Regions from separate parts of the Viridibacillus sp. FSL R5-0888 genome, predicted to be linked through region 3. Evidence: riboswitches for the same ligand, from Rfam matches in the RefSeq annotation. Region 3 holds a riboswitch; each other region holds the start of a gene.
The links. A riboswitch is a leader RNA that binds a small molecule or an ion and turns the genes downstream of it on or off. The one in region 3 is predicted to bind cobalamin.
Positions count from the first base shown of each region.

Region 1: linked by a shared signal. The riboswitch ahead of MKY02_RS04475 (hypothetical protein) and the one ahead of MKY02_RS19810 (ribonucleoside-diphosphate reductase subunit alpha) in region 3 are both predicted to bind cobalamin.
Region 2: linked by a shared signal. The riboswitch ahead of MKY02_RS11520 ((2Fe-2S) ferredoxin domain-containing protein) and the one ahead of MKY02_RS19810 (ribonucleoside-diphosphate reductase subunit alpha) in region 3 are both predicted to bind cobalamin.
Region 4: linked by a shared signal. The riboswitch ahead of nikA (nickel ABC transporter substrate-binding protein) and the one ahead of MKY02_RS19810 (ribonucleoside-diphosphate reductase subunit alpha) in region 3 are both predicted to bind cobalamin.

Region 1 covers NZ_JBBPAU010000001.1:890,960-893,163, reverse strand. Annotated here, with positions in the region: gene metE (5-methyltetrahydropteroyltriglutamate--homocysteine S-methyltransferase) at 1-311, opposite strand, end outside; cobalamin riboswitch at 517-706, opposite strand; gene MKY02_RS04475 (hypothetical protein) at 843-1,073, opposite strand; cobalamin riboswitch at 1,329-1,519, opposite strand; gene MKY02_RS04470 (VOC family protein) at 1,918-2,204, opposite strand, start outside.
Region 2 covers NZ_JBBPAU010000001.1:2,320,886-2,323,089, forward strand. Annotated here, with positions in the region: gene cobJ (precorrin-3B C(17)-methyltransferase) at 1-461, opposite strand, end outside; gene MKY02_RS11520 ((2Fe-2S) ferredoxin domain-containing protein) at 490-855, opposite strand; cobalamin riboswitch at 1,056-1,245, opposite strand; cobalamin riboswitch at 1,490-1,673, shown strand; gene MKY02_RS11525 (energy-coupling factor ABC transporter permease) at 1,875-2,204, shown strand, end outside.
Region 3 covers NZ_JBBPAU010000001.1:4,011,129-4,013,332, reverse strand. Annotated here, with positions in the region: gene MKY02_RS19815 (PepSY domain-containing protein) at 1-321, shown strand, start outside; cobalamin riboswitch at 558-736, shown strand; gene MKY02_RS19810 (ribonucleoside-diphosphate reductase subunit alpha) at 917-2,204, shown strand, end outside.
Region 4 covers NZ_JBBPAU010000001.1:2,896,966-2,899,169, reverse strand. Annotated here, with positions in the region: gene MKY02_RS14490 (class I adenylate-forming enzyme family protein) at 1-1, shown strand, start outside; partial or broken gene MKY02_RS14485 (hypothetical protein) at 126-323, opposite strand; cobalamin riboswitch at 680-865, shown strand; gene nikA (nickel ABC transporter substrate-binding protein) at 1,020-2,204, shown strand, end outside.

The DNA.
Region 1 (2,204 bases), 3.1 Mb from region 3:
GCAGATTGATTTCCACGTGCCATAGCGTAGTAAGTTTCTAGAGATACTAAATCTGAATTCCATTTATAACGTGCAGGAATAATTCCAAACATTGCTGCTAAATCTAACATACGATCGTAGTATGTAAAATCACCTACGGTTACTAAGTCAATCTTTGCATCTAGCTGAACTTGAATATTTGCTAATCTATACTCTTTCATCTGAGCTTCGAATTGTTGTTCACTTATTTCTTTTGACCAAAAAGCTTCGATAGTTTTTTTCCATTCACGATTAGGCCCGATATATGGATATCCAATAACTGTACTTTTCATCTTTCAATCCTCCAATTCAATAAAAAACCACCAATTAATGAAAAACATTAAAAGGTGGTTGATGATTTTTAATATAGTAAATATCGAAAAAAATCAGGAATAATAAAAAATGACACACTATTCCCTTTCAAATTCGCTTATCGTACTAGGATATAATAATCCTTGAAAAAATCTCTCTAACACCTCCTATCCGCGTAGGTTTTTTGGTGTGTACTAAACTAAGGCAGGTCTCCTGGCTTGTCATCATCGCTTACTTTTCCTTCCCATCACAAATCTAACAGTGGATTTTAAAGTTTGCTCCAACATACAGTTGCGGGACAGCATCGGATTCTAACCGATTTCCCTTTTAAGCGACTATCTATTTAAGATAGCGCACCTTAGCCTACACGATATTCAATTGTTCACTTACTATAACACACAAACTATAAATTGTTCAGTATATTCTAAATATAAAAATAATTATATTTTATATGATTACCAAACCGTTAAATACAGTTTTTTTAGTATAATTATTAGTTACACTTTCATCTTTTAATCAATACTAGCTTCAATCAAATCATGTGGGTAATATACAAGTTCGTTATATACACTTGTATAAGCCTTTTCTAGCTTTCCTAATTCTTCTTCAATATTTTCAATTTCACAATTTTCAATGGAGCTTTCAATCACGTTCTTCGCCTGTAATAAAGTACAAACTGTATCTGTTACTTGTGAGAGCATCACCATCGATTTTAACTGTAATTTAAACTCTTCAATATTCATTCATATTCCCCTTATCTGTTCAATAAAAAAACACCTTTTATCAATTAATAAAAGATGTTTTTATGATTAATTAATATGTTCCCTGTTTCGACAATACATACTAGAATAAACGTTTCTAAACAGAAAAACAGAAGTTTTAATCGCTTCTAAATCCTCATTAGTCCAAACGCTTTCTCTAATACGCTGTCGTACAGTGATCATATAAATAGGGTTTCTATTCATTATCACATAACACCTCCTATCCACGTAGGTTTTTGGTGTGTACTAAACTAGGCAGGTCTCCTGGCTTGTCATCATCGCTCACTTTTCCCTTCCCATTACAGTTCTAACAGTGGATCTAAAAGTTTGCTCCTACATACAGTTGCGGGACAGCATCGGATTCTAACCGATTTCCCTTTTAAGCAGCTATCTATTGAAAATAGTGCACCCAATTCTACACATTATTCAGTTGTATCACCATCTTACCATAATGTAATACAAATATTCATAATATTATTTACATGTAATTTAAAAAAGGATTTATGTTGAATATAAATTATTGATTGAATTTTCGATAGAATATTAGTATTTCTGTATACTAATAGCAAAGTGTATGCTTCTTATTATAGATATAAATGATTTATTCAATGGGGTGTTTAAAATGGAGGGGTTCTATTTTCAACTACTATTTCAAAAAAATTTGATATTATTTAGATAAACCATATTAATGTGCCAAAATATATTTTATAAAGAGCAAGCAACTGTTCTAAAATTCAAACAGTTGCTGTTGTTTATACAATGTTCTTTTATTCATCTTATTAAGGCCTGGACAGTACTGCAAAAAGTTTTATCTAATACCAATATATTAAGCTTCTTCACCCTCATGGCTAAATTGCCATTCGATACCAAACTTATCCTTTAAACTTCCATAGCATTTGCTCCAAAATGTTTCTTGTAGCTCCATACCAACTTTACCGCCAACTTTTAGTGCTTCAAAAGCAGATTTAAGTTCTTCTTCATTGTCACTAACAGCGGCTAAGCTAACATTATTCCCTAATATAAAAGGAGAACCAGGGAAAACATCCGAAAACATAACATTACTTCCAAGTATGTTTAGTCGAGTATGCATGACTAAATCTTTTGCTTCCTCTG
Region 2 (2,204 bases), 1.7 Mb from region 3:
TTTGCTATTAAATCCCATGGAGTTAGGTGGTCACTTAAGCTGATCGTACATGAATCATGCATGACCGGTGCGCCAAGTAAAGAAGCACAAGAGTTAATAGCGGAAATGCCAGGAATAACTTCAATTTCAACACCGGTTGCTTCTGTCCATCCCTTTTCTATTAACACTTCATAAACTAGTCCGGCCATACCGTACACACCTGAGTCACCACTTGAAATGACCGCTACTTTTTTACCATTTTCAGCTTGTCTTACGGCTTCTTGAGCCCGAGAAACTTCTTCAGTCATACCGGTACTGATGACAGATGTATTACTATCAATTAGATCTTGAATGAGTTCAACGTACGTTTTATAACCGATAATAAAATCACTTTCTTGCAGTGCTTCAACTGCCCTAGTTGTAATATGTTTAAAATCTCCTGGACCAAAACCAACTACATAAAGTTTGCCAAGTTGCGACATTCAAACATCTCCTTTTCGTTACATCTAACTATTTGTTTTTCGAAATACCTTTAATCGCTCCTGATGTAGGGTTTTTCGTCATGTTGCCATTTAATGTTTGGTAGACGACATGAGGTGCAACTTGCTGATCCATACATTCGCGAACAATTTGACGGCCAATTTCAGGAGATTCTGCTTGATACCAAGTACCTTGTGGATACGCAATAACGACACAGGCATCTTTGCAACGTCCATTACAGCGAGTTCGAGTTGTATGTATTTGTTCGTCAACCCCAAGCCTAGCAATCTCATCCCTTACTGCCAGCGTTACTTCTTCGCCGCCCTTTTTCAAACAGCTACTACCATTACAAATGAGCAAATGGCTTTTCATTCTTTCTAAATTCCAAGTTGTCATCGTGATCCTCCCATACTGTGTTCATCATTTTTTATGAAAAATCTATGGAAATAGGGTAAATTGGCAACTAGTTATTTATTTTGGTAAATAAAAAAACCTTAATTCAAAGAATTAAGGTTTAAAAACTAGATTATTCAGACAACACATCAAAATAAATAAGCATCGTCCACTGTAGCCTTCACCTTTCCCTCCGAAAAGTATCGTTCATAATTATAAAAGCAGGTTTCCTGGCTTACGCGTCACTTTACTTTGATCTCTTCCCAGTATTTTACCAGTGAGTGTTATCATTTCATCAGCGTTACAGTAGCGGGGGCTGCATCGGATTCTAACCGATTTCCCTATTATCCTACATGTTCAATAAACCAAACATGTCGGCACTTTTAAATTTGATATTCAATTGTATTATTCAGTAAATTCTAAATCTGTAACTATCATATACTAAATTTTACTAGATTCAAATAGATTTTTTTATGAATATTATCTTGACATAATTTAAATTCTACATTTACACCTATATAAAGTTATTAAAAACAGTTATATCTACCTTACTACTCAATTTCAATATTTTTGAAAATTCCATAAAAAAATCTAGTAGAAAGAAAATTCTCATGATACACTATATTCTGAAATCAAACAATTCAATAAACTTTATGGTGTTAAATTAGCGTTTAACTTAAAAGGGAAGTCGGTGTTAATCCGACGCGGTCCCGCCACTGTGTTGAGGAGTTTTGCTACATTATGTCACTGTCAATAGACGGGAAGGCTGTAGCAAAATGAGGATTCTAAGCCAGGAGACCTGCCATAAAGTGAGGAACTGTTTCAACCTACGAGGATGGGTGTGAAAGTGAGTAAGTCTTATTTTTTGATGACTTTTCCTTCACGCACTTCTTTCTATGAAAGAAGTGCTTTTTTATTTGCAAACTGGCTGTACGCCCTATCCAGAGAGGTATTTCATAGGAGGTGTTATTTGTATATAACTGTATATCTAGTAAAAATACATAAATAAAAGGGAGAATAATATGAATAAGTTAAAATCAATATTTAACTGGAAAATGATTTATTTTTTAGCATTTGTCATGATTGTTCCAAATCAAGCATTTGCCATGCACATTATGGAGGGATTCTTACCTGTAGAATGGGCTATCTTCTGGTGGGCAGTAACAATTCCATTTTTGATAATTGGATTCCGTTCAATACGTAAAACAATTAAGGAAAATCCAGATACTAAAATGATGCTTGGCTTATCTGGTGCTTTTGCTTTTGTTTTATCCGCACTTAAAATCCCATCTGTAACTGGTAGTTGTTCTCACCCTACTGGTGTAGGTTTAGGAACTGTATTATTTGGGCCA
Region 3 (2,204 bases):
GATGGCGTATATGAATTTGAGATTTTAACTGCTGATTATGAATATGATATCGATGTCGATGCAGTAACTGGGAAAGCTATGATTACAGATAAAGAAAGAATTACAAAAGTACCAAATCCAACAACAACTTTCATCGGTGAGCAAAAAGCTTCTCAAATTGCTTTAACAAAAGCAAAAGGAACAATTACTAAAATTGAATTAGATGAAGAAGATGGCGTTTATGAAATTGAAGTAAAAGATGGCATGTATGAATACGAATTAGAAATTGACGCTAAGACTGGTGCCATTCTTGATTTCGAAAAAGAGTATGAAGACGACTAATCTTTAATAAAATAGTTCTTTGGCTACCTAAAATATAATTTTGGGTAGTTTTTTATTATTTTCATACTTAAAAACAATCCTAACCTACTGTTTTGTAAAAATAAAATAGACTTTATAGGAAATTATAAAACATTTTTCGTAGGTCTTTTGCTTTCATTTACTTTAATTTTACGATTCTACTTGTCTGATAGGAACACAATATGTTAGATTAGATTAATCAATAAAACACAATATATAGTATGTGAGCGAAAAAAGGTACCATATACGGTTTAAAAGGGAATTCGGAAGAGAAACCGAAGCTGTCCCCGCAACTGTGAATGCGGACAACTGTCAATTAACCACTGAGCAATGCTTGGGAAGGATGACAATTGGATGATGCATGAGCCAGTAGACCTGCCTTTTTCGCATGACGACACTTTCTTCGGGGGTTGAGGAGTTGAAGCGAGAGACTTTACATTGAACAATTTACTTTTGATTACAAAAGTATTTTTTTGTTGTGATTTCGCCTGCTTCCAATTTTAAAACCTAGAGCGATGGCTCTGCCGAAGAAGGCAGATTCATCGCTTTTTATATTTGTAAAAAAGGAGACGACAATATGGTCCAATTAATGACATATGAAAGAGCAATATTATTATCTCAATTAGAGGAAGAGTTTGGTAGAGAAGAAATTAGCCAGCTTATTAGAAAGTCTGAACGCTGGGAAAATAAGAATCCAGAAGGAACTGACGCTGAATGGACAAAGGCGATGAGCTTAGAAGCGTTAAGCTTTTTAGATGAAGAAGACACATATTGGACATTCGTTGCAGCTCGCTTATTATTGGCGGGTGTTTATAGAGAAGCATCTACAGTACGCCAATTAGAAGTAGGACAGGTATACACAGCATTTGCTATACAAGTTGAGAAGCTTGTCGAAAAAGGTTTATATGATCCAGCTTTAACAAAATCATATACAAAACAGGAACTTGAAGAAATTGGTCTAATGCTTGAACCTAAACGAGATGAAATCTTTACATATATCGGATTGAAAACATTATTGGACCGTTATGTTACGCGAGATTATGACAAAACACCAATTGAATTGCCCCAAGAGCGTTGGATGATTATAGCGATGACACTTATGCAAAATGAAAAAACAGATCGCCTTGCGAAAATTAAAGAGTCTTACTGGGCAATGAGTAATTTATATATGACGACTGCTACTCCTACATTATCAAATGCAGGTAAAACGCATGGTCAATTATCAAGTTGCTTTATCGATACAGTAGATGACAGTTTACAAAGTATTTATGATTCAAATACTGATGTTGCGACACTTTCGAAATTTGGCGGTGGTATCGGTGTCTATATGGGGAAAGTACGTAGTCGTGGATCATCTATTCGTGGCTTCAAAGGAGCTTCAAGTGGTGTTGTTCCTTGGATTAAACAATTGAATAATACAGCAGTATCAGTAGATCAATTAGGTCAACGCCAAGGCGCGATTGCTATTTATCTTGATATTTGGCATAAAGATATATTCCCATTCCTTGATTTGAAATTAAATAACGGTGATGAACGTATGCGCGCACATGATATTTTCACAGGCGTTAGTTTACCTGATATTTTCATGGAGGCTGTTGAAGCACGTGAAGATTGGTACTTATTTGACCCGCATGAAATTCGCGAAGTAATGGGCTTTAATCTAGAAGATTACTATGACGAAAAACGTGGACAAGGATCATTCCGAGAGAAATACGAAGCTTGCTTAGCGAACCCAATATTAACGCGTGAAGCTGTACCAGCAATTGATATCATGAAACGTATTATGCGTAGCCAATTAGAAACTGGTGTGCCGTTCATGTTCTACCGTGATGAAGTAAACCGTAAAAACCCAAATAAGCATGAAG
Region 4 (2,204 bases), 1.1 Mb from region 3:
AACGGTCTGTTGGGTTATTAACGGGTTCGGAATTGAGGAGCAAAAATGTAAATAACCATTAAAAAAGGGGTGCAATTAGCACCTCTTTATCATCTGTTTTAGCGATTAAATTAGACCTAAATTGGTTATCTTTTGATAATCTCATTATTGCACTGAATTGTCTTTAATGCTTCCTGAAGTTTTTCCACTACCCTTGATAAAGCTAATATTGAATTTGTTGTATCGAATTCTTCAATATCCAAGGAATGATTTGCATTTTGGACAATCTCTATCTTTAAATTTGAGTTACTTAATTTTTCAATTTTATTTGAATTGAAATGATAAAATAAACGAAGTGCTAATTTCACTTTAATAGAAATCGGCACTTCGTTTATTCGCTATACGTTATCGTGTCACTTTTGAATCCAAAATTGATACTCTAATTAGTTTTAGTACTCTAAAAGCGAACCAGTTATTTATAATCAGGTTATTTTTTATTGTTAAGCATAAATTTGGAATTTTTCACTTTAGGTGTAAGGCAATGTAACGTTTACAACCAGCAACGATATAAAAAAAAACGTGCAAATTTTTGTGGTAAAACTTTTGTATAAAATTAAGTCTTTAAATTGATATAGCTTTAAGTAGTAATAACGAATATACTTTATATTAGGAAAACTTTTTTTATTTCCACAAAAAAATTACATATAGTATTGGAATAGGTGTGTTCGTTTAATAGCGAATACTTAATAGGGAAGTCGGTGAAAATCCGACATGGTCCCGCCGCTGTAAGGGTGAGCCTCATGCAAATAAGTCACTGGAATATCCGGGAAGACGCATTGGAGCGATGAACCTAAGTCAGAAGACCTGCCTGTTCTAAAAATGCTGTTAACCTACGGGAGATAGGGAGGTGTTGGAGTGCTAGGAGATAAATTTGATCTAAAACTATGAGCATTTCTAACCTTTTTAATTGGGTTAGGAATGCTTTTTTTGTATTTCAGTATTTTTAATAGTTTAAATTCTAAAAATGAAGGTGATTAAACATGTTTATTAAACAAAGTAAGATACTACGGAATTTTCTTGTTCTACTAGTAATTTTCGCGAGTTTTATTACTGGGTGTAGTAACAAAGCAAAAGAACAAGATAATGCGTCTGTTAAAGATCAATCAAAAGTTGTTACATTTTCCATGACTGGAGATATAGGCGACTTAAATCCACATACATATTTTCCAAATGAGTTTTTCTCCCAAGCTATGGTATATGAATCACTTGTTTACTACGGGAAGGGAGGGGGAATTCAACCTTGGTTAGCAGAAAGCTGGGATATTTCGAAAGATGGCAAAGAATATGTATTCCATCTGAGAAAAGATGTTGAGTTTTCTGATGGTTCGAAGTTTAATGCAGCAATTGTAAAGAAAAACTTCGATACAATTTTAGATAATCGCAAACAACATGAATGGGTAGAGTTAATCAACCAAATCAAAAACACAGAAGCATTGGATGAATATACTTTTAAACTTACATTGAACAATTCTTATTATCCAACGCTTCAAGAATTAACTTACATAAGACCTTTGAGGTTTGTTGGAGAAGCTGCTTTTCCTGACAGCCAAGACACATTTAAAGATGGACTTAAATCTCAGATTGGTACAGGTCCGTGGGTACTTAGCGAATATAAGAAGAATGAGTATGCGGTTTTTAAAAGAAATGAAAAGTATTGGGGTACTAAACCTAAAGTAGAAAAGGTAGTTGTCAAAGTCATTACAGACGGAGAATCTAGAGTATTAGCTTTTGAGAAAAACGAACTTGATTTTATTTTTGGTAATGGAGTCATTAGTCAGGATTCTTTCCAGTTTTTAAAGGATTCAGGGAAATATGAAACTAAATTATCAGAGCCTACTGCTACAAGAACGTTACTATTTAACACAAACAAAGAAGCAACTAAAGATCATAAAGTGCGTTTAGCACTCAATTATGCTTTCAATAAACAGGCAGTAATCGATAATATTTTTTATGGTATGGAAAAAAAGGCAGATACACTGTTCCCACCTGTATTGGATTACACAAAGATTGATATAAATCCATATGACTATGATATTGCGAAAGCAGAACAGTTATTAGATGAAGCAGGCTGGAAAAAAGTAGAGGGTAAAGCATTTAGAGAAAAAGATGGAAAAGAGCTGCAACTGGAATTCTTATTTAATAGTACTGATAACATCCAAAAGTCG